One region of the Paenibacillus thiaminolyticus genome, then DNA from elsewhere that is predicted to be linked to it. Evidence: riboswitches for the same ligand, from Rfam matches in the RefSeq annotation. Region 1 holds a riboswitch; each other region holds the start of a gene.

Region 1 (7,776 bases):
AGGAAATCATCAGTCAACTGAAAGCGCAAGTAGCCAATGGCGACATGATCTTGGGCGCCGGAGCAGGAACGGGGATTTCCGCCAAGAGCGGCGAAGCGGGCGGAGTTGATTTGATTATCATTTACAACTCGGGAAGATATAGAATGGCCGGCCGGGGCTCTCTCGCGGGATTGATGCCTTACGGGGACGCCAACCAAATCGTCGTCGATATGGGGGCGGAAGTACTGCCGGTCGTGAAGCGCGCTCCGGTGCTGGCGGGAGTATGCGGTACAGACCCGTTCCGCATCATGGATGTGTTCCTGAAGCAGTTGAAGGAGCAAGGCTTCGCAGGCGTGCAGAACTTCCCGACCGTGGGCCTGATCGACGGCGTCTTCCGGGCGAATCTGGAAGAGACGGGCATGGGCTATGATTTGGAAGTGGACATGATTCGCAAGGCTCATGAGCTTGATCTGCTTACGACGCCGTATGTGTTCGACGAGGAGCAGGCGATGAAGATGGCCAAGGCAGGCGCGGATATTTTGGTTGCGCATATGGGCTTGACGACCAAAGGGACGATTGGCGCGAAGACTGCTCTCTCGCTTGACGATTGCGCCAAGAAAGTCCAAGCCATCGCTGACGCAGGCCGTGCGGTGAATCCGGATATTTTGGTCATCTGCCACGGCGGTCCGATTGCGGAGCCGGAGGATGCCCGCTATATTTTCGAGCATACGACGGGCATCGACGGATTTTTCGGCGCTTCCAGCATCGAGCGGTTCGCGGCCGAGGTTGGCATCCGCCAGCAAGCCGAAGCGTTCAAAAATGTAAAATTGAAATCGTAAATAAAGAAAAACAGCATTGCTGGGCTTGTCCCGCGACGCCTGTTATAAATAAGACGTGTACGGGTTAACCGCCGCTTGGCAGGGTCAACCCGCGCACGTCTTTTTTCATGGCAGCCTTGCGCTATACCGATGGAGATACCTCACGCTGTACACGATCAACATCGGCAGCGCCAGATAGAATACGCCAAGTCCGAGGCCGGACGCTGTGCCCTCCAGCAGATAAGAGATGCTCATCAGCACGTTGTCGAGCATGAGATGGGCGAACATGGCCGTCCAGAAGCCATGGCGCAGCATAATGGCGAGGAACAGGAGGCCGATTATGAGCAGCTCCACCGGTCGCGAATAGTACGGGTAAATCGGATAAGTCACATGGCCGAAGGCCCAGATCAAGGTCGGAATGACCCCGGCTGCCCAAGGGTTCCGAATCCAGCGGTTCAGCAGGCCGGTCCCGAACCAGCGGAATACGCCTTCCTCTGAAATCGCCGCCATCCAGGCGAGGAGCGGATAGAGGGCTGGCGCGGTCAGATTGAGCGGAGACATGGAGGCATCGGTGGCCGACCAGGCGCCGAAGCCGGTCTCCAGCGTCAGGAAGATGACGCTCTGTACCCCGAGCAGTACGCCCGCATACAGCGTTCCGAGGCGGAATGACCCGGTCAAGACCGTGCCGAATGACCGATCGCGCCATGTCGGCAGCAGCTCGCTTCGTCCTGACTGTCTCCAGAAATAAGAGCCCGACACCAGCGAAAAATAAAGGAACAGCCCTTGCGTAACCGTAATGGCCCCTTGCAGCACGAGGGCCACATTCAGATTCAGCTCCGTACGGGGCACTCCGAACTGCAGGACGACCAAGCCGGGCATCATATTCCACATATGGAGCATGGAGATGGCGCATGACAGGAGCGACAGAGCGATTAAGGTGCCTGAGCCGAAGCGGATCCGCCGCCGGTAATAAATGCAAGCCCACAGCGCAAGCATACTGAGTCCCATCGACATCCACCGGTAGCCGATACGATAGAGGGAACCGGCGGTCTCGGTCTGCTTCACATCAATGTCCTTGTAATCGGACGGAATGCTCCAGACGGGATGCAGCGCCACGACGCGATCTAAGCGCATGCGAACGACTAGTTCGAGCCGGGCAGCCCCGATCTCGCCCTGCTTGACGGAGTAACGCAGTTCATCCGCCTTAGACAAATGATCATCCTGCAGTTCCAGCTTGGATACGTCCCAGCCGAGCGCGTTCAGCTCGCGGTCGGCAATTGGCCGCGCCTTCTCAACGGCGAGCGCGGGGGCCTCCGATTGTGGACTCTCTGGAATGGCGGCTAATTCATACCCCACGATGCTGCCGCTTGTCATATGTACATCAACCTTCAAAATGTCGTTCCCATCGGGTGTCGTGACACCGAGCAGGACTTGATAAATATCTATCGGGGCCTGGCTGTCCCATGGAGCATAGCTGGCGGCCAGCCTCTCCCGGTTCATATATCCCGACATTAGTCTGTCGGTCTGGTAGACGACCGTCGGCTCCTGTTCCGACAGCATGATGCGGCTTCTCCTCGGCTCGCGCTTCACAAATTCAACCGCCCGCTCGGCAGCCTGCCGCTTCGTAAGAAGCGTTCGCTCCTGCTCTGGCCCGGTCCGGTTCGCTTCCTGAAGCGAGGGAATAACTATCTGCAGGAGCACAAACACTATAAATCCAATGATCGAAGCCAGCCATAAACGTTTCGTTACATGATGGAACACAGGCATAGAGCTACCTCCGTTATCGATTCCGGTGCTTTTCATTATTGTATCCACTCCATTGGCGTAAAGTCCAGGCATGAAAATTATGGAATAAACCAGCTACACGCTGAAATAGAAAGCGCGAAAGACACAGTGAGAGATTAGGATAGGATGTAAGCGCTATTTAAAGTCTTTTTCCTATATTTTTTGTTTATTTTGTGCCTGCATCGACTTTGTGCCCCTGTCATGAAACGTATATAATCTCGTTATGAATTGAATACGGCCGAATTTCGTGAATTACGAAAGCGGGGGACCCGATCATTGGGGTGAATTTTGCGCCGATCCGCATTATGGATCTTGGCAAATAGGGCGGCCTGGACGCGCCCGAATCCGTCAGCTAACCTCGTAGGCATTGAACGTCAGGATACCAGCGTTAGCATTGGAGTTCCAGTGCTTTTTTTCGTGCTGAAAATGAGGTGATTTCGTTGAAATCAATTAAAAAAGCATCCCGGTGGAAGCTCACCCCGCCGCGAATTCTGGTGACGGGGTTCGGGACGATTATTCTCATCGGGGCGCTGCTGCTGATGCTTCCGATAGCCAATTCAGATGGCCAGCCTCTCCCTTTCATCGATGCGCTGTTCACAGCCACGTCGGCAACTTGCGTAACGGGGCTTGTTGTGGTGGATACGGGCACGCATTTCACCTTGTTCGGGCAGATCGTCATTATTACGCTGATTCAGGTCGGCGGACTTGGCTTCATGACGATGGGGACGCTGTTCGCGCTTGCCTTCCGCAAGCGTATTTCGTTAAAAGAACGTCTCATTTTGCAGGAAGCGCTGAATCAAGGCAGCATGGAGGGCATCGTTCGCCTGATTCGCAAGGTGCTGCTGTACGCCTTCAGCATCGAAGGTGCAGCGGCGGTCCTGTTCACGCTGCGCTGGTCATTTGACCTGCCGTTCGGCAAGGCATTGTACTTTGGCATATTTCACGCGATATCGTTTTTCAATAACGCCGGCTTCGATCTGTTCGGCTCCGTATCGGGACCGTTCAGCAGCCTGACCCGGTATGTCGGCGACCCGATCGTGAATACCGTCTCGATGCTGCTGATCGTGCTGGGCGGACTCGGCTTTATCGTCCTGTCCGATGTAGCGGAATACCGGCGCACCCGCAGACTGGCGCTCCATTCCAAGGTCGTGCTGACGATGACGGGCTTGCTCATCGTATTGGGCGCCATCGTCATTTTCGTCTTCGAATTCACGAACCCGGCGACGCTGGGCAGTCTGAACGGCTGGCAGAAGATGTGGGCGGCATTCTTCCAATCGGTCAGCCCGCGTACAGCCGGAGCGAATACGGTCGATATCGGCACGATGCGGCAAGCAACGCAGTTCTTCATGGTCGTGCTGATGTTCATCGGCGCCTCTCCTGGCTCGACGGGCGGCGGAATCAAGACGACGACGTTCGCCATTCTTATCGGCGCCGTCATCACGATGATTCGGGGGAAGGAGGACATCGTAATCTTCCGTCATCGGCTGGGCAAAGACCGGATATTTAAGGCGGTCACGATAACATTGATGGCCTTGTTCATGGTGATCGGGGTAACGATGGTATTGTCCACGACCGAGGATCATCCATTTTTGATGATATTGTTCGAGACGACTTCGGCGTTCGGGACCGTCGGACTAACGGCGGGCCTGACGACCGATTTGACCGTAGTCGGCAAATTATTGATCTGCCTGATGATGTTCGCGGGGCGGCTGGGTCCGATTACGCTGGCCTATGCCTTAGGCCCAAAAAGCGAACGTGAGCTATTCAAGCACCCGGAAGGAAAAATTACGATCGGATAAAAGGCCGGCATTCCGGGATTACCATATAGAAGAAGAGTAATGGGCGAAGGAGCAATACGAACATGGAGTTACAGCAATTTGCAGTCGTGGGGATGGGCAGATTCGGTTCGAGTCTGGCGCAGGAGCTGGTCGAGCTCGGCCATCAGGTGCTGGGAATCGATAAGGATGAAGAGGTTGTCTCGGAGATGAACAACGTCTTGACGCATGCCGTCGTTGCCGATGCGGCGGATGAGGATGTTCTTCGTTCGCTCGGCATCCGGAATTTCGATTGCGCCATTGTCGCTATCGGGAATGATCTGCAGACGAGCGTTCTCGTCAGTATCCAGATGAAGGAGCTTGGGGTCAGAAAAGTGGTCGCCAAAGCCGTGTCCGAGCTGCACGGGCGCGTGTTGGAGCGGATTGGCGTCGATCGGGTCATCTATCCGGAAAGGGATATGGGGATCCGTGTGGCCCACCAACTGGTATCGCCGAACCTTCTGGATTATATCGAATTGTCCAAGGACTATACGATTGCGGAGCTGAGTGTTCCCGGCAATTTGCGCGGCAAGATGCTCAAGGATGTCAACCCGAGAGCCCGGTACGGCTGCAGCATCGTGGCGCTGCATAAGCCGAACGGCGTGATTATCGCTCCATCGGCCGAGGATGTCCTCCAGGACGATGATGTCATGGTCGTCATCGGAACGAATGCCCAGATCGATCAATTCGAGGATCAGATCGGGAAGCGCAGGTAGATGCAATAAAGCCCTCCAGGCCATTCCGGCGGAGGGCTTTGCTGCATGCATGCAGGGCGGGATTAGAACAGAATTTTGGCCATAATCAGTAAGAGCAGGAAATAGCCGCTTAGGCTGGCCAGCACATACACGAAGCGGTTATTCCGCGACACTTGGGCTTGCTCCAGCGACTCATAGATGGTCATCATGACCGATACGAGCCAGGCGAGGCCGGCGATGGAGAGCGCCAATAAATAGAATGACAGCAGCGAGATGATTCCGGCGACCGCATAGATAGGTCCGTAAGGCATCTGCATCGCCGCTAACTGGACGAAAAAGGTCTTGGCGTCGAGCTTCCGACCGCCTTTCCAGCGGTTCACGAAGTAGAGCGAGCCGAAGAGGGCGGCCAAGGCGACGAGATGGAGCAGCATCAGCTGCAGAAAATATGAAAACGGCGGAGCCGTGTTGCCAAGTCCGATCGGCAGGGGGCCGAACAGAAACTTCGCGAATTGGTCAATGAACAGATAGCCGAAGAGCGCAAATCCGATCGCAGACGCGGCAGCGCCGATCACGCCGTACCAATAATCGGCTCCCGTCGTCATATAGCTTGCCGCCTGAGGCTCCTTCATGAGGCGGACAACGCGTGCCATGTCGATATTCGGCCTGGATGTCTTCGGCGAGCCATAACCTGGATCCGTCGGCTGCACGGGTTCCTGCGTATGACGAACGGGAAACGGCTGCTCCGCCGCGGCGGCAGTCTCCCACCGATCCGGAGAGGACGCCTGGGTTTCATCTGCTGGGCGTCCCTCATGCACCCGGCACGTATGTACTTCGTGCTCTTGCAGCGGTTCGCCGCATCGATTGCATACTTTCATCTTCTCTACCTCCTAGATTTCCCCCATCATGCATGAACATATCGGGTCTCGTGTCTCTGTATATGTAACAGTATTAGATTCGACGCATCCTCTCCTATTCCTGCTTCGATTGCGCATTCCATCCGGAGGCGGCCCGGGCCGTCTCTTCGATGAACCGTCTTGCGGTCAGACTGAGGGCGGCTTGCTTCGCATAGACAAGCGACGTGATCCGCTCCGTCTGCACCAGCTCCTTCAGATGGATGGCGACGAGCCCGTTGTCGTCCAGCCATTCGGAGCGCAAGTACGATTTGGGGAGCAGCGCCGCAGCATGGCAGGGAGACAGCAGGCGGACGATCGCTTCGAAGGAGTCGATCTCCATCCGGATGTCGGGAACGATATGGTGGCGCCGGAACAGGTCGTCGATCAGCTTGCGGTACCAGGTGCCTTTAGAGAACAGCAGCATCGGGAGACCGTTCAGCCGGGCAATCGAACCCTGATCGCCGGAGGCCAGCTCATGCTCCCGCGGCATGACCAGTTCCAAATGATCGGAGAACAGGGGAAGACAGACGAGGCTCGGATCGCGGATCGCGTCGGCGACCAAGCCGACATCAACCTTTTGATCCCGGATGAAGGAAATGATCTCGTGCGTCTTGCCGGTTACGGTTTTCAATTGCGCTTCCGGATATTTTTCTACAAATAAAGAAACAAACAGCGGCAGCGTCGTCTGCAGCGTCGTCAAGCTCGCCCCGATCGTGACGGACGCATGGCCTTCGATCTTGTAATCCGCGATCGACTTCAAGAAATCAAGCTGCCGGTTGCGGATGTCGAGCGCGAACTCATACGTAATCTGTCCGACCCGGGTCAGCTCCAGCCGCTTGCCGTTCCGGATGAACAGATCGACGCCGAGTTCGCTCTCCAGCTTCGCGATTTGGCGGGAGAGGGCGGGCTGGGACAGGTTGAGCCGCTTGGATGCCTGATTCAAGGTTGATAATTCAACGACGGTAGCGAATGATTCCAGCAAATCGAGCACTGCGCTTCCTCCTTTTGCCATGTACTAAAAGGTTGCCATTTCAGATAAATGACTTTGATATGCGTAAAAGTTATTAAAATTATAAAAACATTGCAATACCATTATAAGAGAAAAAGAGGTAACATGAGAAGTGTCACAACTTAGTCACAAGTATGGAGAGCGGTTACATCGGCATCCCTCAAGAGATTCACCCGTATGTCATAATGTGGATCGCCTCCGATTTCGCAAAAATGACAAAATGTTGACGCTTTCGACAGGCACGGGTAAAATGAGGGTTGTTTCAATTACCAAAATCTACTGGTACGTACATGGAAAGGGGAAACGGCACGCTTATGAAACGAGGTTATTTTTACTCGCGGAAGTTGCATTCGCTTCTCGGGGTTATCCCGCTCGGCTTCTTTCTTGTGGAGCATATGCTGACCAACTTCGCGGCATTTGACGGCGGGAAGGAAGCGTTTCAGAGCAGCGTCAAGATGTTGAATGACCTGCCGCTCATTTTCTTTCTCGAGATGTTCGGCATCTGGCTTCCGCTTCTGTATCACGGAGTGTATGGTCTCTATATCGCCTATACCGCGAAGAACAACGTAGGGAACTTCAACTACGGGCGCAACGTGGCATTTCTATGGCAGCGGATTACGGGGGTCATCACGTTTATTTTCGTCACCTGGCATGTGTTCGAGACGCGCTTCCAGATTACACTCGGCAATGTGACGCATGAAGAGCTGGGCACTCATATGAACGGTATCGTATCGCAGCCGCTCATGTTCGCCGTCTATACGATCGCGGTCATCGCGGCATCGT
Region 2 (7,776 bases), 1.1 Mb from region 1:
AAAGGAGGAAGCGATGTCTTATATTAGAGGCTTGAATCATTTCTGTTTTTCTGTATCGGATCTGGAGGCTTCGATCGCGTTCTATCGCGATATTCTGGAAGGCAAGCTGCTAGCCGTCGGGAGACGGCTGGCTTATTTCGACTGCCACGGCTTGTGGATTGCACTGAATCAGGAGGAGGTAGACCGTTCCCGGCAGCCGGTTACCTACACGCACATCGCGTTCAGCATCGATGAGGAGGATTATGAGGCGGTGCGCCAGAAGCTGCTTGCTTACGGAGTCATGGTGCTTGCTGGACGGGAACGGTCACAAGAGGATAAGCAGTCGATTTATTTTCTCGATCCTGATAATCACTGCTTCGAGTTCCATACGGGGACGCTTGGCGATCGGCTGCAATATTACCGTGCCAGCAAGCCGCATATTCAATTTTTTGATTCATAGACAGAAGAATGGAGGGCAGAGGCACAATGCAACAACCGCATATTGTTCCCTATTCCGAAGTCTGGAAAGCCGATGTGGAGCGGCTATGCGCCAGAATCTGGGGACCGGAACGGCAGCAGTACCGGTATGGGGGATCTGTAGAGTTGGACGCGGGAGGCACGAAGGAGCCCTCATCGTATGTAGCGCTGCTTGGCGATCAAGTGCTTGGATTTTGCACCATGTGGCGCAATCTGTTCCACCCGATGGCATTGTATTTCACCGTCGCTGTACGGCCCGGCTGGGAGAGAAGAGGGATTGGAGGGCGGCTGCCAGATCATCTTGAACAAGACAGGGAGGAGAAAAGTTATGAAACCGACAACCATTTATCTCGTGCGCCACGGCCAGACGGAATGGAACCTGGAGCATCGAATGCAGGGGCATCAGGATTCTCCCTTGACCGAGCTGGGTGTCCGCCAAGCGGTCTGGCTGGGTGAGGCGCTGCGGCATGAGACTATCGATGCGATATATGCGAGTCCCAGCGGAAGGGCGTACCGGACCGCCGAGTTGATACGGAGGGAGCGCGATGTTCCGGTTCAGCGCTGCGACGAACTGAAGGAGATTCATCTTGGCGTATGGGAAGGACAGACGCAGGCGTCAGTGCAGGAGCGGGATCCGGATCAGTACGATCTGTTTTGGAAAAACCCGGGCCAATTCAGGATTGAAGGCGGCGAGACATTCCATGAAGTTCGGGAGCGGGCTTTAGGGCGGCTATTGACCATTGTGCGTGACCATCCGGGCCAATCGGTCTTGATAGTGACTCATACGGTCGTGGTGAAGCTATTGATGGCTTACGCGGAGAACCGCCCTCTTCATCTGCTGTGGGAGCTTCCCTACATTCATCCGGCATGCCTATGCAAGCTGCATTTCAAGGACGGGGAAGCCAGCATTCTACTGCATGGCGACACTTCTCATTACCAGGAAGCCCGCGAGGCGGAAGCCTGGTAATCGCATGTGCGCAAGCATTCGTGAAGAAGTCTCAACGGTACACCAGAATGTACAGCAGTAAGGATGTGAGCAGGCTCGGTGTGCCTAGCAGCCATAGCGTGGCGACGAAGCCTGCGCCTTGACTGGCGTTGTGCTCCCTGTTGTACTCTGGTTGTCTAAAACCGTCGGACATCATGCCGGCGAACCCGCACAGCCCGAGACCAATCCAACCCGTAATGTTGAATAATTGATATAGATCATCCTCAATGAGTGAATACAATCCGGCCGCGGCGACGATCAGCACTCCCAAAATAATTCGAATAATCATAGGCACCTCTATATCATCTTATTCGAAGAACCGAATTTTACTATAATACATTTTGGCGGTATTTGGTAGATCAGTGATGGTGAAGGATGGATAGTTTTTATAACAACGAGGGTGTTATCTGAATGCTCGCAGATCGCGGAGCAGCGTGATTCTCGGGATGCAGAGGCTCGGGAAATGCGGCGCTAGTAAACTTTTTTAGGTGTCAAAAAGGTTACAAAGAGGTAACAAAATCTTAATCTAGTGCCATATATTATAGCATGATCTCTCCTACTATTCGTGTTACGATGTGTACGAAATCGAATCAAGCCGAAGCTCGGAAGAGCGCGGGGGAACCAACTTCTGGGGTGAAGGCGCAGATTTGCGTCAGGGGTGACCTCTTTGACCCGAACCCGACAGCTAACCTCGTAGGCTGCAAAGGGAGAGATGCAATTTATGAAGAATACACTCAAAAAAGTCGCAGTAACCAGTGCCATTGCGCTAGCTCCGGTCCTGGTGGCCGGTTCCGCCTTCGCAGCGCCGCAGACAGATGCGGTGCAGGCGCAAAGCCCGAATTGCTATATGGTCAAAGTTAATGGTGTCAATGCGAAGGCCATCATTCCGGATCCGGCGAAGTCCGCGGATTGGCAATCTTGGTTGGACAACCTGATGAAGGAATGGAATAACCAAGCCAATAACGGCAGCCAGCAGCCGACGGATAAAGATCCAGGCAGCGTGGTCAACAAGCCGGAATCCAAGCCAGCGCCTGCTCCTGCTGAACCGAAGCCGGCTCAGCCAGCGCCAAGCACGGGTAATGGCTCGGCAACGGAGAAGTCCGACTTCGCGAATCAAGTGGTGGATCTGGTCAACAAGGAACGGGCCAAAGCCGGCCTGAATCCCCTTAAATCGGACGAGAAACTGACGAAGGTAGCGATGATTAAGGCGCAAGATATGTATGACAACAACTATTTTGACCATCAATCGCCGACGCTTGGTTCGCCGTTCGATCTGATGAGAGCGCAGGACGTTCAATACCGCACGGCTGGCGAGAACATTGCCAAAGGCCAGCGTACGCCTGAAGAAGTTATGAACGCTTGGATGAACAGCCAAGGTCATCGCCAAAACATTTTGAATTCTAATTATACAGCGATTGGGGTCGCGTACTACAATGGCGTATGGGTTCAAGAGTTTACCGGCTAACAAGAAAATAGCGCAAAGCTGCAGCGGCACCGGGAGAAGGTGCCGCTTTTGTCGCGTTCCGGTTGACGCTGGCTCTGAAAGGGCATTATATTCTTGATTACTGCAACTTCCGATGCCTGCAGATCGTCAGGTAAAATATAGGAGGATGCGTTCATGCATTCATTCCGATATTCGCGAAGGGAGTAGATTGAGATGAAGAAGTTAAGTACGCTTGCCCTTGGGTTGTTCATTGCCGGCATGATGGTCCTTCCGGCAGGAACACACGCTGAACCCCGGACGATTGAGCCCGACAACATAGAAGCAGCGATCAACGAGCTGAGCCGGGCTGATCTGGCGGTCCTGCTGACCGAACTCTTCGGTCTGGATACGAAAAAGACGAGCACGTCATTCGCGGATGCGGCCGATCACTGGGCCACGGCGCAAGGGGCCATTCCCGCCGTCATCGAGGCGGGGCTTATGAAGGGAACGGACGCCACTCATTTCCAGCCGGATCGAAGCGTAACCTATCAGGAGCTGATCGCTGCGCTCGTACGGGGATACCAGCTTGACGAGATTGCCGTGCCGGCGTTCGATCAGGCGGAGTCATCGCCGTACAAGAGCTCGGCCTGGGCGGACCGCTATATTCATGCGGCCGTATCCCTGTCGCTCGTGACAGGGGAGCTTGACTTCCGAGAGCCGATCTCGGAGCTAGCGGCCAAGAAGCTGGCGAAGCAGTTCCAGCAGGCGGTCCAGCTTCCGCAGCTGGAGTCCAAGCTGGAGGTCGGCCGCAGCAAGCAAGGTGAGGCGCTGCTGACGTTCACCGTAACCAATGTATCGCATGAAGAGATGGTTCTTCTGTTCGGCTCCTCGCAGCGCTATGATGTGAAGGTAACCGACTCGGCGGGCAGACTGGTGTATCAGGCCTCGAAGGACAAAGTTTATTTAACCGTATTGGGAGAGGAGACGGTCCTTCCCGGGAAATCGTTGACATACCGTGAGCCTGTGAATCTGAAGCCAGGTCAAACCTATACGGTCGAGTTCTGGCTGGTGACCGAACAAAAAGCGTACTTGAAGCAGGAAATCCAATTCTAAAAGCAGAAACGCGGACTTAGGCCTTCTAACCGGACATCCGGCATGAAGGCTTTTTGTCGTCAACTGAGCGGAACGGATAGAAGCATATTGCCGCCTTCAGGACTTGCTTTTACAATAAGATCAGATAAAATAAAACTTTGTCCATACAAGGCATACGATGGAGATCTGTCCATATGGATAGGATAGAAGGAAGGAGGGAGGGCCATGGCTTTTGGCGCCCGGGTGTTAAAGACGGGGATCGCCGTAACGCTCGCCTTATACATCAGTCAATATTTTCAATTCAAAACGCCGGTAATTGCCGCAGTAGCGGCCATCTTCGCCATGCAGCCGTCCATCTACCGGTCATGGCGTTATTTTCTCGATCAACTGCAGACGAATACATTGGGGGCCGCGATTGCCCTCCTGGCAGGGATGGCGTTCTCGAACGAGCCGATTGCGGTCGGGATTGTATGTATCGTGGTTATCATTATCTGTCTTAAGATGAAGATGGAGGAGACGGTAGGGCTGACGCTGGTTACCGTCATCTCGGTCATGGAAGCATCGGGGCAATGGGACTTCGCGCTTGGGCGGTTCGCGCTGACGCTGACTGGTATCGGTTCGGCATTTTTAATCAATATTTTGTTCTTTCCGCCGAATCCGCAGGCGCAATTTATCGGGCAGATTCAGAATGTATTCAGCCGGATGTCGCTTCTGCTGCGCACCGCCATCTCGGATGAGATGAAGGAGAGCGCGTTCCGCGTCGAGAAGCAGGGGCTGGAGGATTCCTTAAAATCGATCTCGGACAAATACAAGCTCTTCGAGGAGGAGACGAAGAAGCTGAAGCGGGCCAAATACCGGCATACCCGCCGCATCGTCGTGTACAAGCAGCTATTGAACACGCTGCGCAAAGGCATCGAGGTGCTGAACATCATCGAGGAGCATTATTTCCAGTCGGCCCGGACGAAGGAATCCGATCTGTTCTTCGATCGCCATCTGGAGCTGCTCATTAAGTGCCATGAGCATGTCCTGCTCAAGTTCGAGGACAAGGTCAAGCCCGATAGCGGCGAGATTGCCAATCTGGAGCGGGAGAACGAGCGCTTCATGACCGAGGCGCTGCAGTACGGCGAGGATGGGCCGGAAGGAGTGCTGCGGTTGTCGATCGTGGCTGCGTCCTTATATGAATACGGCCACCAGATCAGCAGACTTGACCGTCTGGTCGGACATGTAGATAAAGAAGAAGATAAAGGACTGCTGCAAAGCTTGCTGTAGTCCTCCGCTTGAATTACTTTGCAAGAGCCGCGAATGCGGTTCTTTTTTTATGGCGTAAGCATCCGGGAAGCTATCGAGGAGCCTTTTGACTTGAGCGGGCTTATTGAGGTAGAATGTTAACGACCCTATAGTCATATTGAGAACCTATTGGTACTGATCTGGCGGGGTACGGTGGACTCACGCTAGCCCAGGCATCGAATTAACAGAAGGACAGACGAGAGAATAGAGGAGGACGAGAGAGATGTCGCAAGCAAGGCGGAAGTTCAACGGACCATTGTTCATCTTGATGATGAACATGTTCGTGACAATGGTAGGAATGGGGTTGATCATCCCGATATTGCCTTCTTTTTTGCAGGAATTCGGCGGCGGAGGGCAGGCGATGGGCTACCTGGTTGCCGCTTTTGGGTTGACCCAATTCCTGTTCTCCCCGATTGCAGGGGAATGGTCGGATAAATACGGCCGCAAAATATTGATTGTAAGCGGGGTCGGCATATTCGCTTTGTCGCAAATTGTGTTCGCCTTCGCGGATCAGATGTGGATGCTGTATCTGTCCCGGCTTCTCGGCGGCTTGGGGGCGGCCTTGTTAACCTCGCCTATGATGGCGTATATTGCCGATATTACGACCGAGGATGAACGGGCCAAGGGGATGGGACTGTTCGGCGCCTCCATGACGCTGGGGGTGGTCATCGGTCCGGGCATCGGGGGACTGCTCGCGGAATACGGCATTCGCGTTCCCTTCTACTTCGCCGCCGGGTTAGCCGTAGCCGGAACGCTGCTTTCTCTGCTATTTCTGCCCGAGACGCTGCCTCCGGAGAAGCGGAGCGCGATACAGGCGAGCAAGAACGGGCCGCGGCCGACTATGGTGCAGCAGTTTCTGGCTTCTTTTAAGGCGCCGTATTTTGTGCTGCTTGCGCTTGTTTTTACGATGTCATTCGGCCTGCAAAATTTCGAATCGATATTCGGATTGTATTTCGACGGCAAGCTCGGATTCACTCCGAAGCAAATCTCACTTATTATTACGTTCGGGGCCCTGATTGGGGTTATCGTGCAGGCGGTTCTGATCGATAGGCTGCTGCGCCGCTTCGGCGAGAAGAAGGTGCTGCATGCTTCCTTCATCCTGGCCGGCGCGTCGATGGTGTTGACGCTCTTTGTCCGGCAGTTCGGAGCGATTTTTGCCGTAACGCTGCTGTTCTTTGCCGCCACCGCGATCATTCGGCCGGCACTGAACACATTGCTGTCCAAAATGGCAGGCAACGAACAAGGCTTTGTCGCCGGCATGAATACGGCGTATATGAGTCTGGGCAATATTATCGGGCCGTCGATTGCCGGGATTTTGTATGATGTGAATACCAATATTCCTTATTTGTTCGGAGCCGCGATTTTATTGCTCAGCACGCTGATTCTCGCCAGCTGGAAGCGTACCGGGAAGGAGGAGGTTCAATCCTCGACGGCGTCTATGTGAGGGGGCCGATTGCAAGCGGGGGACTTTTTCGTTAAGATAAGTCCTATTCGCATGCGCGGAACAGTAATTAAGGGGGCATCAATAGTCATGGAGGATCGTTCGGCGGATAAAAAGAAGCATATTTTGCAGTCAGCGATGAAGCTGTTTGCTACGCAAGGCTACGTGCAGACGACGATGCAGGAGATAGCCCAATATTGCAAAATGTCGAAGGGCAGCGTATATCAGCATTATGCGTCCAAAGAAGAACTATTGCTGAACATATTCAAATATTATTACAGGCTGCTCTATGATCGGATGCAAATCATTGAACGGGATCCGTTATTGACGCCCCGTGAACGGATGAAGAAGAAGATCGAAGTTCATATGGTGATGTGGTCCGAATATCCCGAGTTCACGACGATGCAAATGCGGGAAAATGCCGGGTTCGCCAATAAAGAGATCCATCAATTTTTGCAGCAGGTCAGTCTTGATAATACCCGGAGCATCATGAATGATTTGGCGGACATGTACGGGAGCGCCATCTCGCCTTACAAGCTCGATTTGACCTTGCAGTTGCATGGAATCATTTCCACCTATTTAAATGGTTTACTGCTGGAAGAGGTTACCGTGAAGTTGGATCGGCTCATTGATTACGCGCTTGATCTGGTCGATCTGAACGCGCAAAAGCTGCTTCAATCCCGGCCGGAACCGTTCATGAAGGAAGAGGATTGGCCGGCGCTTCTTCATGCGATTAGCCAGGAGCCGCAGAAAGCGATGCATCCGCTCGTCCTCGTGGAGAAAATGCGTGAAGAGTTGACCCGCCTGAGCCTCCCGCCCGAACAATATCAGGATGCCATGGATTCGCTTGCGGTGCTGGAGCAGGAGCTGATGGAGATTCAGCCGCGGCGGGTCATCGTATTGGGGATGCTCGCCAATCTGAAGCGGGTGGAGACGCTGCGCCCTGTCTGTGATCAGCTGGAGATGGCCGTGCAGCATTTGAACCGGCTGTAAGCCAAGAATAAACATGGTTCTCACAGGGCACCCTGAGCCTAACACTTATGATGAGAGAGGTGACCGGGGTGCCGATTGCCCGCTTGAACGGTGTCAGCC
Region 3 (7,776 bases), 1.4 Mb from region 1:
CAAACTTTTAGCCTCTTTTCAGTTTGGTTTCAGGTTGGATGAACATACTAGTACCAACGTCGGCATAAGGAGGTGGATACTCATGAAGCGGACTCCAGCCGTAGCAGCATGGACGACCCTCATGCTTCTGCTGCTTGCCTCTCCGGCCGCGGCAGAAGCGGGAAGCGCCAACGAAGCGGCCCAATGGCAGCCTTTCGGACAGGTCGTGTCGGATATTGTACAGCCGGCGAACGCGGCGGACAAGAGCAGTTCCCGGGAAGCGGCCGATACGGAAAAGGAATTGGAGCAGATTAAGACGCAGATGCAAGAATTGCGCCAGCAGATGAAATCGCTGCACGAGAAAAAAATTCAGCTGCTTGCGAAGAAGCATGGCATTGCGACGGAAGGCAAGACCAGCAAGCAGATTCGACAAGAGTTGAGGGAAAAGTTGGGCAAGGAAGGCAGACTGTTCCACGAGAAACATCGCAATATGGAACGTCATGGCGAATGATTGCCAGTCCTGCTGAAGATAGACCAATAGGAGAGTAACCAAGAGCTCTGTTCGGCCCGATCAGACTGCCTTGTCAAGCAAGGCAGTCTGCATTCATTCTTACAGGTAGAGGGTGGCTGACTCATCTGGATTCAAGTTGAGTTTCCAGTGCGGAAAAACGGGGTAAATCATGGATAGAATCCTTTCTCTAGTGACAATGACCAGAACGTGGCCGGGGCCGCGAGCATATGATTTAAAGTCCAGATTCATCTTCTTCTACAGATAAATGTAAAAACCCGATAAGCAGCGAATATTCGCTTCCCATCGGGTTAGGTAACCAACATATAAATGATTGCGGTACTATTCTTCTGTAGCGTAGGTGGTGTATTCCTTCTCGCTCATGACGCGACGGGCACCAACATAACGCTTCTCATAATAATCCATGCTCAACTCATCAATGCGCGTGCCTTTGTTCGTCGAGGCATGAGCGAACTTGCCGTCTCCGACGTAGATGCCGACATGCGACACGCCATTGCCGCCGCTGGTGTCAAAAAAGACCAGATCGCCAGGACGAAGATCGCTCTTGCTCACCTTCTCGCCAACTTCGAACTGGGAAGTAGACGAACGCGGCAGATCGATGCTGAATTTGTCGAATACGTACTTCGTGAAGCCAGAACAGTCGAAGCCACTGGTTGTCGAACCGCCATACATGTAAGAAATACCCATCAAATCGTCAATCGTAGAATCCATCTTCGTAGCTGCAAATGCGCTTCCTGCGCTGAAAGAGAATAAGAGGCTAAGCCCCAATGCAGCAGATACCAGCTTCTTCTTCAAATGATAAAGCCCCTTCCTTGCCTGCGAGGTTAGCTGAAGGGTTCGGTTGAAGGTCCCCTATGATCTCTGATCGAAGCGAATGAGATCAATTCACCCAAAAAACTGGTTCCCCCGCTTTCCGGCCAATCCGGAAATTCGGCATCCTTTGTCTAAGATTCAGGTTCAATGATATGTAACAAAAATGCAAGAGATCTTGCCGCTTTCATGACAAAGTTGTAATAAATCTACGACTTATTGTAACAGACCTTTTTCGCTTTGACAAATACTTTTTGTCCATAAATACCAAAAAAACTTGCCCGGATCGCCACCACGTGACGAAATGGACAAGTTTTTTGGAATTCAGGGCGAGTATGAATTTCTATCGGACAGAAATAGCCTCTTTCTCTCGTCTTATTTCTCTTCCGTTCCCGATTGCTGCCATACCGAATAACGAGAGGACAATCCCCATAACTGGAGCAGCGTACGGACAGCAGGGAACGCCTGCTGTAGAATGAGCGCCGTCAGTCCCGTCCAAAACATGGCCGCCGCAGTGAACAGAAGACCGGTCAGCAGGGCGATACCGGCGAATATGGCAGACAAGCCCAGCAGCGGAGCCATCCGTCGAATTCCTTGCAGGAGCGCATGCAGGATAGAGAGCTCTGAGGCGGCCCCGAATTGCATCGACAGGAACAACTGGCGGACAACCCACGCGCCAAGCAGCCACAAGGCAGCGTAAGGCACGATGTCGGTCATCACGGCCGCCAGCGTCGGACCATCGGCGAACTGGCGCACGGCATGCGGAATGAACCAGTAGGCAGGAAGCACGATAAGCATGGTCTCGAGCCAGTAGAGGAGCAGCATCGGCTTCCAGATCGATTTGATTCCCTCGAAAAAAGCAAGCCCCGACCCGGATTGCCGGGCCATGGAATAGAATACGCCGGCTCGAATGAATGGCGTCAGCAGCAGACGGATGAAGATAAAGGCGGCCACCGTCCACAGAAAGGGCAAGTAATCATTCGTCTTCATCAGAATGAACTGGCTCTCTGCCAGGAACAGCCGTGCCGTCATCTCGGTCGGCGCGGGATCGGGGTACCGCTGCAGGACGGGGAGCACCGCGCCGTCAATGAAGCGATAGACGAAGAAGCCCCATAATAATTGATATAAGAAGAGGAGGACTGCGATATAGATATGCTCCTTCACCCAGGACAGACCATGACTCATATAGGCTTTCATTCGATTCACCACCCCACTGCGCTCGAGATCATTTCAAGCAATTTGACGATGGATAGATTGACGCGGGTGCGGACGGGCTCCTCCACATGCGCCTTCATATAATTGTTGATATGCTTATTCTCCACGACAATCGTATAGAGCGGGTCGATCATGACCCAGTCCAGCGGCGCCGTATGGTTGAGCCGGTATTGCATCCGTTCGCCGTCTCCGTTCCACACCTTGCGGGTGCTGGTGCCGTCCGCGAAGTGGAATACAATCGGCACGCTCGGATAATCGGCGCCCTTCTTCACGATATGAACCGTGGCCTCGTAGCGGGGGGCTCCCTCGTTGTCCAGAACGCGGGTGTCGATCCCCTCGACAGCGAAGTCCGCCATCTGGTTCCCATACACATATTGATTGAAGAAATCGGTCCATTTCCGCTTGGTGACCTGCTCGACGACACGCTGGAAATCTGCGGTCGTCGGATGCTTGAAGCGGTACTTCTGCGTGTACGTCCGCATGATACGGTGCATCGTCTTTTCGCCCACCTGCTTCTCGATGGCGAGCAGGACCAGCTTGGAACGCATGTACACATTTTCGGCATAATGTCTGTGGTCTTTGTATTCCCACGCTGCCAGCTTGAGCGGAGCCGGGTCCGTCATATAGCTCCCTTCCACGGCCAGATTCGGCGCGACCCCGAATTCATGCTCCATCAGCTTGTCTTCGGCATAGGAGGTGAAGCCCTCGTCCAGCCACGCTTCCTCGAATTCATTGGAGGCGAGCAGCCCGTAGAAATATTGGTGGCCGATCTCATGAACGACGGTTCGTTCCAGATTGTAGCCCGGACTGTCATCTTCCGCACCGAAGGCGGTGATAAGCGTCGGATATTCCATCCCGCCTGCACCGTTGGCCGCCTTGGGCGGCACGACGATGGACAGGGTCGAATACGGATATGAGCCATACCATTCGCTGAACTTGGAGAGCGCGGCCTTCGCTGCATACAGATATCGTTCCTTCAAATTCTCATGCTTCGGATCGAGATAGAGCTTGATGCGCACGCCCGGCACATTCGGCGCTGAGAATGGTTCCTCTACATAGATGAAGTTCGGCGAGGCGGCCCACCCGAAATCATGAACATCATCCGCATAGAACTGATACGTCTTGCGGCCGTTCGCCAATATCGGCGTCTTCGTAGGGAAGCCGGTCGCAGCGACAGTATACGTGTCGGGAACTTCAATCTTGACGCTGTAAATGCCATAATTGGCGTAAAACTCGGAATTGCCGTGGTATTGGTGCAGATTCCAGCCTTCTGACGAGCGGCCCCTTACTCCGACCTTCTCATAAGCAGCCACCTTGGGGAACCATTGGCCGGCCATGACGAAATCCTCTGCATACCCCATCCGGGCAAAAATTTTGGGCAGCTTCACTTCGAATTTCATGGTGAGCGTAATCCTTTCGTAGCTCTTGACCGGCTGGGGAAGCCGAATTTTTATAAGCGTCTTATCCTTGGCATTGCCGTCATCGGGCTGGACATACTCAATCCGGTTCATTAAGGATAGTCCGTCGGTCGTATCCAGCGCCGTCAAGCTTATGCCGCCGTATCCGTCCCCTGGCATGGCATCTTCCCGCAGCCTGCCGCCCGACTCCCGCATGAAGGTCGTATCCGGGGACTCGAATGCATTCGGATACAGATGGAAGTAGAGCTCGTTCACCGTTTTTTTGCCCGGATTGAGCCACGTTACGGTCTGGGCGGCTTGCAGCAGATGAGCGGACTCGTCCAATCTGACATTGATATGATATTCAGCGATTCGTTCACTGAGCACTTCTGCAGCCGGAGACTCGATATTCTGCGGAGTAACGGGCTCCATCGCGATGTTCTTCGGCATGTCTGAACCGAGGGAAGGGACCGACTCAGAAGGCCAGAAGCGGATGTACAAAATCGAGCTTACGATGAGAAGTGCGGTGATCCAGAGCAGTGGGCGATAATTTTTGCGTCGGGTCATACGATTCTTACCTCCCGTTGACAAGCATCTATAGCATGTATATGTTGGCTTTTTGCGGAATATTAGCTAAAATGAAAATGATTTTGATACCCGGCCTCTCCGCAGTCAGGAGCACGGGTGAGGAAGGAGTGTGCGGAATGGAATCTTCCGATAAGAAGATGAAGAAGCCTCTCGCTCTCAATGTCGTGAGCGGCACTAAGCATAAAGGATTTGGCGCCGGCAGCATCGATTTGAACAACGTATCTCCGGTTATTATTGACGAAGGCCGGGCATACATCGATATGGGTGCCATGCATGCGAAGAGCAAGGTGGAGCGGGGCATCAAGTTCTCGCCGAACTGTGAGGACGTGCCGAATGGCCGCCGCTGCTGGATTGTGTGGGTCGCGGTCGATCGGACGGCGGAAGGAACATCCTATGGCGGAGTCACCGCCTGCGAGATGCTCATCGATACGGAGGCAAGACGCGGCTGGAAGATTCTCGCCGACCATGTGAACAATATGGATTACGCGATGAAGCGCCGTGTCATCGTGGACGGACTTGACGCCGAAGAGAAGGCAGCGCTGCGCGAGCTGCTGATGACGCATAATGCGGAATGGTGGGAGCGTTCATCGGATGAGTTGAAGTCGAAGCTGGCATAGTAACCCATCGATGAGGCAAGATGTTACATGAAGAAGACCTGTGTCCCTGCATGCTTGAGGGAACAGGTCTTTTTGTGTGCTGCGGGGAAGGCGAAGCGTTGCCCTGCCTGCTGAAGCACTTCCGCAGATCCTGCATGGCAGCAGCATTTTTCGCCTAATCTCTCTGTTGGGCAAAGAATCCTGCTATTATCAGGCCGTTGGAAAACTCCATCCTGGGGCATCATCGTCTTCAGGAAGCATCATTGCCTTCTGGAGGCATCGTTGCCTCCTTAGGCTTGAACGTGTGGAGGGAATTACTGCTATTTTACAGGAATTTCGGCTCAATGAGTCCACATCCCGAGGAATTGCTGCAAATCTACATCATTTTAGGCCCTTTTGCTTCAAGTCGAAGCGAAACGGGTGAAATTCCTGCAGTTTTGCAGGATTCCCTTTCTGGTCAAGTCGTCCATATCGAATTGCTGTATTTGCACAGGATTTCGCTTACCGAATAGGCATGTCTGGAGAAATCGTGCAGTTTTGCGGATTTCGCCTACCGGATAGACGTGTCTAGGGAAATGGTGCAGTTTTCAGACCGTTGGAACCCCCCTGTTTTTTATGAAGGGGTGGAGATTGTCCATTTTCCTACTCAAAACTTGGCACCCATAGCGTTTTAAATCGATTTTTTCTACGGAGAGACGAGATCCACCACACAAAAAATAAAGTGCCACAAAATCCCTTGGACTTACTCAACAGCCTGATATTCGCAGGATTTTCTTTAAATTCTAGAGGGCTCAGTGAAGAAACTGTATGATTGCAGCTTTTTTCCGGGATCGCAGCGCATAAGCTGTATGTTTACAATCACATGGCTCAAGCGGCTAAGTCCGAGCGGACTGGAAAAGGCCGCCACCAGCATCCTTTTTCCTCATTTGGCGTTGTCCCGACATGAGATGGGGGGCCGATCGGAAGCACAGTAATGCAAAGTCGGGACCTTAAAATTTGATTGACAATCATTCTCGACGACCTGTATGATTACAAACAAACATCCAATCATCCTATGTTTACGAGCTGAGGAGGAGTAACGTGGAGCTTCGTCCGGTTAAGAAACAAACTCTAGTGGAGCAGGTCATCGAACAGATTGAACAATTGATTCAATCGGATTCATGGTCATTGGGGAGCCGCATCCCCCCTGAGCCCGAGCTGATGCAAGTGTTCAATGTGAGCCGCAACAGCATTCGGGAAGCGGTGAAATCGCTTATCCATGTCGGGGTGCTGGAGGCGCGGCAGGGTGACGGAACGTATGTCTGCTCCAAGAGCAGCTTGAATGCGATCCTCCATCATCAATTGATGAAGGCGGATAGAAGGGAGGCGGCCGAGGTCCGCTTCTGTCTGGAGCGGGAGATCGCGCGGCTGGCCGCGGAGAGACGCACGGATACGGATCTGGAAGCGATGCGCCGCTGGCTCGGCCTGATGAGCGAATCGTTCCGTATCGGGGACGATGACGCTTATGTCCGCTATGATTATCAGTTTCACCTGGCCTTGGCGGCGGCGACGCATAACCAGCTCTTGGTCAACTTATACAGCAGCATCGCGGATGCGGTGCGGCAATCGGTGGATCTGTTCATCAAGCGCAGCCCGCAGCGGGAGAAGATGGCCTGCTTCCACGAGGAACTGGTCGACGTGATCGAGCGGCAGGACGGGAACGCGGCGCAGCAGCTCGTACGCCAACTGCTGGAGCTGAACTTCACAATTTCCGAATGAATGGCTGACCGGCAGATAGATGCCTATGGATGCCTATTCGGCTTACACATAACGTACACATGTAGAAAAGTAGATAGAAACAGATAAAAGAGAGGGAGAGATGCATCGTGAGACCCGCACTGCAGGCAGAACAACCGGTTCCGTCAAATAAAACGTTAGTGATGCTCTTATTGGGGATTGTGCTTGTAGGCGCGAACATGCGCGCCGCCATCGCGTCGGTGGGACCGCTCATCGGCTTCATTCGCGATGATACCGGCTTGTCGAACGGGGCCGTCGGCTGGCTTACGACGATACCGCTTATCGGCTTCGCCGTGCTGTCCCCGTTCGCGCCTTCGCTGGCGCGCCGATACGGGACAGAGCGCACGCTGGTCGCGACGCTGGCGCTCATGACGATCGGGATCGGGCTTCGCGCCTTCGATTCCGTTCCGCTGCTCTTCGTCGGAACCGCAGGCGTCGGCATCGGGATCGCTGTGTGCAACGTCCTGCTGCCGAGCATCGTGAAGCAGAACTTCATCAACCGGGTCGGCTTCATGACCGGCCTGTACAGCATGACGATGAGCATCTTCGCCTCAATTGCCGCGGGCATCAGTGTCCCGCTGTCTCAAGGCGCGGGCTGGGGATGGCGGAACACGCTCCTGGTGTGGGCCGCGCTGTCGCTGCTCGGCCTGCTGATCTGGCTGCCGATGGCTCGGTCCTCCCTGGCACGGGGCGGGGGTGGAGCGAAGCGTACCGGCTCCGGCAAGGCCGCGAATGTATGGAAGTCCGGTCTGGCCTGGCAGATTACGATCTATATGGGATTCCAATCCTTCAATTATTATGTGTCCGTCGCCTGGCTGCCGGAGATTCTCCTCAGTCACGGCTGGTCTCCCGTCAATGCCGGCTGGATGCTGTCGGTCATGCAGTT
Region 4 (7,776 bases), 1.6 Mb from region 1:
TGCGCGTCCTTGGCGACCAGCCGCAGCGCAAGCTCCCGCAGCAGCGCCACCTGATCGCGCTGGAATGCGGGGGCGCCCGCAAGCGCCGCTCCTTCCCTGCTTACGCCCTCGGCCGCCGCCAAGCGGGCCATCATCGTCTCCGGAGTGACGTCGATGAGCCTCACTTCGTCGGCTAGCGCGAGCACGTCGGCGCTTACCGCGGCTTCGCCCGCAAAGCCCGACAAGGCCTGGGCCTCCTCATTCGCCCCGTCCAGCTCATAGACATTCACCGTCGTAATGATGCTGATGCCATGGGCGAGCAGACAGCGAATATCATCAAGCCGCGATCAGCGCCGCGCCTCCGGGCGGTTGCGGTGGGCTAAGCCGTCAACAAGCAGGACGTCCGGATTGCGGGCCAGGATCGCCTCCACATCGAGATCCTGCTGGCCCGCATTCCCTGGAGGCCACGGAATGCCGGGAATGGATTCAAGCTCCGCTCCCGATTCCGCCAGGCCCGCCGGGTATAAGCCCGCGCCCAATCCTGAGCCGCCCGCGATCGCCACATTGACGCCCTGGCGCTTCAGCAGCTGCCCTTCCTGCAGCAGCTCATACGTCTTACCGCAGCCATCGACCGGGCCGATATACAGCTTCAAGCTGCCGTGCCTCCGATTCTGGAGCGGCAATAATCGTTCATCCGGCGCCTGCCGCCGTTGTTCTTCCACGCGTGATCCCCCCTTTGGGAAAGCCCTGCTTCTGATTGGGCGAAGGCGATAAGCGTACCGGCAACAGAGCAGCGCCGCTCCGTTACCGGTCCAGCAGCGCCCGGAGATCCAGGTTCAGGGCCAGTACATTAACCCGCGGCTCGCCGAAGAGCCCGAGATCGCGCCCTTCCGTATGCTCGCCAACCAGCTTCTCCAGCTCCGCCGGCGCGATTCCGGTCAAGCCGCTGATGCGCGGAATCTGAACCCGTGCCGTCTCCGGCGTAATATGCGGGTCCAGGCCCGAAGCGGAGTTGGTGACCAGATCGATCGGAAGCTGAGCGGCCGGATCAGCCGGATTGCCGCGCTCCCAGTCGCGGACGGATGCCTTCATCCGTTCCAGCAGCTCCGGATTGGACGGAGCATAGTTATTCGAGCCGGACGCTTCCGCCTGATAGGCGATGCTCGATATCCGGCCATGGAAATAGCGCGGATCGTCGTACGGCTGGCCAATCAGCTCGGAGCCGATGACGGCTCCGCTGCTGTCACGGATAAGACTTCCATTGGCGCGCTCCGGCACCAAGGCCTGCAGCAGTCCGGTGCAGGCGAGCGGATAGAGAATGCCGCACAGCACGATGAAGACGAGACTGAGCCGCGCTATGCTAAGGACAGCCGATACGCCGCTTCGGGCATCTTGCTCCTGTGGCGCCTGTACAGAATGGTTCATCATAATTTTTCACTCTTCCTTCCCGACTCGGTTATACCCAGAGATGAACGACCAGATCGATTAATTTGATGCCGATGAATGGCGCGGCGACGCCGCCGAGGCCATAGATGAGCAGATTGCGGCTGAGCAGCCGTCCGGAGCTCACCGGACGATAGGAGACGCCCTTCATCGCCAGCGGAATCAGCAGCGGAATAATAACGGCATTAAATAGTAATGCCGATAATATGGCCGACATGGGCGAACCGAGGCCCATCACATTCAGCGCCCTCATCTCGGGAATCGCGACCATGAACATGGCGGGGATAATCGCGAAATACTTCGCGATATCGTTCGCGATGCTGAAGGTGGTCAGCGCGCCCCGTGTCATGAGCAATTGCTTGCCGATCCCTACCACTTCGATGATCTTCGAAGGATCGGAATCGAGATCGATCATATTGGCCGCTTCCTTCGCGGCGATCGTGCCGCTGTTCATCGCCAGCCCCACATCGGCCTGGGCCAAAGCCGGCGCGTCATTCGTACCGTCCCCGGTCATGGCGACCAGCTTGCCTGCCGCCTGCTCCCGGCGGATGACGGCGATCTTGTCCTCCGGCTTGCTCTCCGCGATGTAGTCGTCCACGCCGGCTTCGGCGGCGATGGTCGCGGCGGTCAGCGGGTTGTCGCCCGTGCACATGATCGTCTTGATACCCATCTTGCGAAGCTGCTCGAAGCGTTCGCGCATGCCCGGCTTCACCATATCCTTCAAATAAATCAGTCCGGCAATCCGCCCGTCTACCGTGACCGCGAGCGGGGTGCCGCCCTGTGAGGCAATCCGGTTCCCCTGCTCGTCCAGATCCGCAGGGATCGTCCCGCCTTGGGCGGCCGCCCATTTTTTGATTGCATCAACGGCTCCTTTACGCACTTGGCGCCCGTCCTTCAGATCGACGCCGCTCATGCGGGTCTCCGCTCTGAATTCAATCCACTCCCCGCCCTCCGCAAGGGCAGGATCGAACGTAAGATTTTCCTTCTTCATCAACTCCAGCACGGAGCGGCCTTCAGGCGTATCATCGTTCAGGGAGCTAATCGCGGCCCATTCGGCCACGGTGCGCAGCTGTTCATTCCCGACAGGCACGAACTCGCTGGCCATCCGGTTGCCGAAGGTGATCGTTCCGGTCTTGTCGAGGATCATTGTGTTGATATCCCCTGCGGCCTCCACCGCTTTCCCGGACATCGCCAGCACATTGTACTGCGTCACCCGGTCCATGCCGGCTACCCCGATGGCAGACAGCAGCCCGCCGATCGTCGTCGGAATCAGACAGACGAGAAGCGCAATGAGAACCGCCGCATCGAGCTGAATATTCAGGTAGGCCGCCATCGGGGCCAGAGTGACAACCACAATCAGGAAAATAAGCGTCAAGCTGATCAGCAGCGTATTGAGCGCGATCTCATTCGGCGTCTTCTGCCGCTTCGCTCCTTCAACGAGCGAGATCATCCGATCCAGGAACGTATCCCCCGGATCGCTCGTGATTCGTACCTTGATGGCGTCGCTGACAACGCGCGTGCCGCCGGTCACCGAGCTGAAATCACCGCCCGCTTCCTTGATTACGGGAGCCGATTCCCCCGTAATCGCGGATTCGTCCACAGACGCGAGACCCTCGATAACTTCTCCGTCACCGGGAATCACGTCCCCTTGCGAGACGAGGACGATATCGCCCTTGCGCAGCTCCGATGCGGCCACCATAGCAACTCCGTCTCCCGTAACCTTGTTCGCCACAATGCCCACCTTCGATTTTTTCAGAGCGCCCGCCTGGGCCTTGCCCCGCCCTTCCGCCAACGCCTCTGCGGCATTGGCGAACAGCAGCGTGAACAGCAGAATCAGGAACACGGCCAGATTGAAGCCCATAGTTTCCTTCGTGCCGAAATAGCCCGGGAACAAGAGCATCAGCAGGACAACGAAGGTGCCGGCCTCGACGACGAACAAGACGGGATTTCTCATCATCGTCACCGGATTCAGCTTCCGAAGGCTGTCCTTCCCTGCCTGCTTGACGATTTCCTTCGTCAGCATGCGCTTGCGATTTGTCGTATTCATTTCCGATTCACCTCACAGATTCCGGAGCGTCAGATGCTCCGCGATAGGACCAAGCACGGCAGCCGGAAGGAACGTAAGTGCCCCGATAATAAGCACCGTTCCGACCAAAATACCGACGAAAAGCTTATTATCGGTCCGGAACGTGCCGGTCGTCTCGGGAACGGGCTGCTTGCGGAGCAGCGATCCGGCCACGGCAAGCAGAGCGATCATCGAGATATAGCGTCCCAGCAGCATGACGAGTCCGGTCGACAGATTCCAGAACGGCGTGTTATCCCCCAGCCCTTCGAAGCCCGAACCATTATTGGCGGCGGAGGACGTATACTCGTACAGCACCTGGGTAATGCCGTGGAAGCCCGGATTCGTAATGGCCCCTCGGCCCAGATCGGTAACGAACGCAATCGCGGTCGGCGCCAATATGATCAGCGGATGCGCCAGGATGGCAATCGCAATCAGCTTCATTTCCTTCGCTTCGATCTTCCGTCCCAGAAATTCGGGAGTGCGCCCGACCATCAGTCCGGCGAGGAACACCGCCAGGATCGCATACATCAGCATGTTCACCAGCCCGACGCCGTCCCCGCCGAAGACGCAGTTCAGCATCATCTGCGCGAGCGGCACCAATCCGCCCAGCGGGGTCAGCGTGTCGTGCATATTGTTGACCGAACCAGTCGTCGCGGCAGTTGTTACCGTCGTGAACAGCGCGGACTGGGCGATGCCGAAGCGTACCTCCTTGCCTTCCATATTGCCCTGGGACGCATCCACCCCGAGCGCGCTCCATGCGGGATTGCCCGCGCTCTCGGCATAGTAGGCCAGGCTCAGGAACAGCAGGAACAGAATGGACATCGCGCTAAAAATAACCCATCCCTGCTTCCGGTTCGACGCGAAGCGGCCGAATGTATACGTAAGCGCGGCCGGAATGCACCACATCATCAGAATCTCGAGCACGTTCGTCAGCGGAGACGGATTCTCGAACGGATGCGATGAGTTGACGCCGAAGAAGCCGCCGCCGTTCGTCCCGAGATGCTTGATGGACACAAGCGATGCGACCGGGCCCGCAGCGATATGCTGCGTCCCGCCCTGCAGCGTCTCCGCTTCCGTCACCGGAGCCAGCGTCTGCGGCACCTTGAGCGCCCCCAGCACGAGCGCCATCACGATGGCGAGCGGCAGGAGAAGGCGCGTGTGCGCCTTGACGAAATCGGTAAAAAAGTTGCCGATAGCCCGGCCCGTCAAGCCGCGCATGAACGCGATTGCCACCGTCAATCCGGTTGCGGCGGAAGTGAACATCATCATCGTAATGACCGCCATTTGCGAGAAATACGACAATCCCGTCTCGCCGCTATAATGCTGCAGATTCGTGTTGGTCATGAAGCTGATGACCGTATTGAACGCCAGCGTGTGCTCTATTCGATCCGTTCCGTTCGGATTGAGCGGCAGCAGATGCTGGAGCCGCAATATAACGTAGCTAACCGCGACGAGCATCAGATTCGTGGCGAGCAGGCTGAACATATATTTTTTCCAACTCATATCCGGACGGCGGGCAAGCCCGCCCAATCTGTAAATCGCGTTCTCCACCGGTCCGAACAGCCGGTCCGTGCGATTGGGCTCATTGGAGAACACATGGTATATATAAGTGCCAAGCGGCTTCACCAGCAATAACAGCGCCAGCAGCACGACGGCGATTTGCAGCCAGTCCATAGAGGTTGCCTCCCTTATTTCCTTCTACTGCCTCAGAATTTCTCCGGATGAACCAGAGCGTAGCCTAAATATAAGAAGAGAAAGACAGTAACCATCCCGATAACGATCATCCTCGCTCTCCTCCTTCATCCACGACCCGCCCGCACCAGGCCAAGAAGCCATAGAACAGGGCGAATGCCGCAGCAATGAGCACAGCCATAACGAGATCGGACATGCGGATACCTCCTTAGGAATGAGCGGCCAGATCGTCCGTTACCAGGAACGAATAATTCCGGCTCGCTGTATAAATGACATAGTTGGCGCCCAAGCCGCGGTAGACGAGCCGCGGATTTGGATGTTCCGTAATAACATAAATCGGCTTCGACGTCCAGATCCGGCAGATTTGCAGGTACCGGCAGCACAGATTCAAGCTTCGTTCGAACAAAAAGATTTTGCCGACGGCCAGCTGCGGGATGACCCATGTTTTCTCATCGGCCGTATGAAGCATAATGAGATGGCGAGCGCCCAGAGCGCGCATCCGCTTCAGCTCCGCACGGTTGTTCGCCAGGGCGGCGAAGGGAATGTCCTTCTCCGCCAGCAGCTTGACGAACGCTTCGCCTGCGGCATTCGCCGCAGACACCAATACGACTTCCTGTTGACCCATTTCTTCTCTCCTCCGATTCTTCGTCCGGAGACAGCAACAAAAAAAGAAGCCGGCAACAAGAGGAACTCTTCTCGCGGCTTCCAGGCACAGCAAAAATAACCGTGTCTTTCACGACGTTCGTTGCCTCTCTCGGTACGCTTACGAGGTTAGCTGTCGGATTCGGGCGAGAGAGTCGCCCTACCTCGGGACATGGCGCATCATTCGCGCCGCCGCATGCCCCGGGATTCACCCCATGAATGTGCCCAGACATCCGGTTGGTTCCCCCGCTCCCTGCCGTGCAGGGATTCAGCGATACAGACAATCATGTGCAATTGGCATAAAAAAGACCGCAGAGGACCCCCCCTGCGGCCGCAATGGTCACAAGTTCATCATCCTCTCCCTCATGAGCGCAGCAGCCGCGGATCGCGGAATGCCGCACTCAACAACGCTTACGAGGTTAGCTGTCGGATTCGGGCGGTGAGAGTCGCCCTACCTGAGTGATGCGGCCCTAGGCGCCGCGCTCAGGATTCACCCCATGTGCCGCTGATCGACTCTCACACCGATCAGGCGTCACCGTTGGTTCCCCCGCTTTCCTTGCGGAAACTCAGCGATTGTGAAATGAAAATATTTGAAATTTATGAATCGTATATTACGCTTGCCTCTACACTTTGTAAAGGAGGCGGAAAGGCAGAAAAATTCCTTTTTAGCAAGAGTAGAGGAAGCGGCAGCGGTTACAGAAGCAGCTTTCTTTACCGGGCTCGCTGTAGCTCGCGTTTTCACTGTTATCCTGGTTCAGCGGGAGAACGTCCTCTTTTCGCGGAAAAAACGGGCTTCGTCGAACTGGTCCCGGCTCCCGAAATGCACAAAAAAACCGTCTCCTTGTCAATGGTTGCGGCGATGCCTCCATTTGACCCAGAAACGGTTACTTTATGTGCTGGAGCGGTCTTTCCGTCCGTCTATTCAAGCCTGGACGACAAACGAAAATCCTTCGATCTCCTCGGCCGCCTCTTCGAATAGATCGAGCAGCTTCCGGCCGTATTCGCCCAATTTTTGCTCGCTTGTCTCATAGTCCAGCCAGGTGACCGTAAGCGGCAGCTCGACATATCCGGCAAGACAATCCCATAGCGCGTCCAGGTTGCGGCCGTAATGCTCCGGCAATTCGAGCGCTTCCTGCAGGAATGTATGCAGTTGCTCCTTGCTCTCGATGGAGCTTCCCTCTACGACTACGTTACGCACGGGCTCCCCCCTTTCTCAATCTATCGGTTCGAACGTCTCATAATGATCTTCGGTCTTATAGATCAGCCCGTCGTTGGAAAATACAATTCTGTCCTTCCCCCGATGGCCCTCCGTATAGTTGATATCCGCTTCATACCAGATTCTGCCCTTTTGCTTGGGCAGCTTCCCTTCACGGTTGCGGAATATGTCGCCGCCGATGCTTTTACCTGGCGCAACCTCGTGCAGATTGCCTTGGCGGGCATCCCAGCCCAGCCTCTTGGCTTCCTCCTTCGTGATGAAATTATCCGGCAATTGCTGGTGTGACTTAATATAGTTCGCAACCTCTTCGAAGCCGGTCAGCTCCTGCTTGCCCGAATCCGGAATCGCGGATGGCTTGCTGTCCAGACCGCAGCCCGCTAGCAGCAGCAAGCTCAATAGAAAGACCAGCACTGATTTGATGACTTTCAACAATGTCTACCCCGCTTCGCTCTTCGTAGAGCAGGAAGCTTGATGATAATCTTCCTGTCTTCCTGCCCTCTCGCTGTAGTATCAACTATCTTTTCTCGAATTTCAACCCCTTGCTTGCAAATGTCCCTCCAATTCCGCGTTTATCAATTTCTAGGTGGCTGTCTGCGGGAAGAATGTCCAATCAAGGCCAAAACGCCATGCATATAATGCACTAGGTTCGACACTATTGGGAGAGAGGAGCTGAGACTCATGTCTCATGGATGCAAAGGCGAAGAGTTCTGCCCGAGCAAAGCGGTATTCGATCCGCCTC

What was found. A riboswitch is a leader RNA that binds a small molecule or an ion and turns the genes downstream of it on or off. The one in region 1 is predicted to bind cyclic di-AMP.
Region 2: another riboswitch for cyclic di-AMP. It lies ahead of FLT43_RS28325 (CAP domain-containing protein); the one in region 1 lies ahead of FLT43_RS23555 (TrkH family potassium uptake protein).
Region 3: another riboswitch for cyclic di-AMP. It lies ahead of FLT43_RS17565 (C40 family peptidase); the one in region 1 lies ahead of FLT43_RS23555 (TrkH family potassium uptake protein).
Region 4: another riboswitch for cyclic di-AMP. It lies ahead of FLT43_RS01205 (hypothetical protein); the one in region 1 lies ahead of FLT43_RS23555 (TrkH family potassium uptake protein).

What each region holds. Positions count from the first base shown of each region.
Region 1 covers NZ_CP041405.1:5,301,378-5,309,153, forward strand. The annotation lists gene FLT43_RS23545 (phosphoenolpyruvate hydrolase family protein) at 1-818, shown strand, start outside; gene FLT43_RS23550 (CPBP family intramembrane glutamic endopeptidase) at 924-2,564, opposite strand; cyclic di-AMP (ydaO/yuaA leader) riboswitch at 2,809-2,964, shown strand; gene FLT43_RS23555 (TrkH family potassium uptake protein) at 3,023-4,381, shown strand; gene FLT43_RS23560 (potassium channel family protein) at 4,444-5,112, shown strand; gene FLT43_RS23565 (hypothetical protein) at 5,175-5,966, opposite strand; gene FLT43_RS23570 (LysR family transcriptional regulator) at 6,061-6,975, opposite strand; gene FLT43_RS23575 (succinate dehydrogenase cytochrome b558 subunit) at 7,308-7,776, shown strand, end outside.
Region 2 covers NZ_CP041405.1:6,427,895-6,435,670, forward strand. The annotation lists gene fosB (metallothiol transferase FosB) at 14-439, shown strand; gene FLT43_RS30960 (GNAT family N-acetyltransferase) at 466-912, shown strand; gene FLT43_RS28315 (histidine phosphatase family protein) at 809-1,423, shown strand; gene FLT43_RS28320 (hypothetical protein) at 1,455-1,730, opposite strand; cyclic di-AMP (ydaO/yuaA leader) riboswitch at 2,025-2,156, shown strand; gene FLT43_RS28325 (CAP domain-containing protein) at 2,163-2,906, shown strand; gene FLT43_RS28330 (BsuPI-related putative proteinase inhibitor) at 3,099-3,977, shown strand; gene FLT43_RS28335 (FUSC family protein) at 4,182-5,225, shown strand; gene FLT43_RS28340 (MFS transporter) at 5,467-6,687, shown strand; gene FLT43_RS28345 (TetR/AcrR family transcriptional regulator) at 6,775-7,677, shown strand; gene FLT43_RS28350 (alpha/beta fold hydrolase) at 7,725-7,776, shown strand, end outside.
Region 3 covers NZ_CP041405.1:3,941,065-3,948,840, forward strand. The annotation lists gene FLT43_RS17560 (serine protease) at 83-490, shown strand; gene FLT43_RS17565 (C40 family peptidase) at 830-1,303, opposite strand; cyclic di-AMP (ydaO/yuaA leader) riboswitch at 1,307-1,454, opposite strand; gene FLT43_RS17570 (carbamoyl transferase) at 1,694-2,515, opposite strand; gene FLT43_RS17575 (M1 family metallopeptidase) at 2,521-4,497, opposite strand; gene FLT43_RS17580 (YwhD family protein) at 4,635-5,135, shown strand; gene FLT43_RS17585 (FadR/GntR family transcriptional regulator) at 6,195-6,872, shown strand; gene FLT43_RS17590 (CynX/NimT family MFS transporter) at 6,980-7,776, shown strand, end outside.
Region 4 covers NZ_CP041405.1:292,281-300,056, reverse strand. The annotation lists partial or broken gene FLT43_RS01230 (universal stress protein) at 1-701, opposite strand, end outside; gene kdpC (potassium-transporting ATPase subunit KdpC) at 784-1,404, opposite strand; gene kdpB (potassium-transporting ATPase subunit KdpB) at 1,436-3,469, opposite strand; gene kdpA (potassium-transporting ATPase subunit KdpA) at 3,482-5,161, opposite strand; gene FLT43_RS30730 (potassium-transporting ATPase subunit F) at 5,194-5,256, opposite strand; gene FLT43_RS01205 (hypothetical protein) at 5,388-5,804, opposite strand; cyclic di-AMP (ydaO/yuaA leader) riboswitch at 5,924-6,105, opposite strand; cyclic di-AMP (ydaO/yuaA leader) riboswitch at 6,215-6,403, opposite strand; gene FLT43_RS01200 (barstar family protein) at 6,744-7,019, opposite strand; gene FLT43_RS01195 (ribonuclease domain-containing protein) at 7,035-7,466, opposite strand; gene FLT43_RS01190 (hypothetical protein) at 7,716-7,776, shown strand, end outside.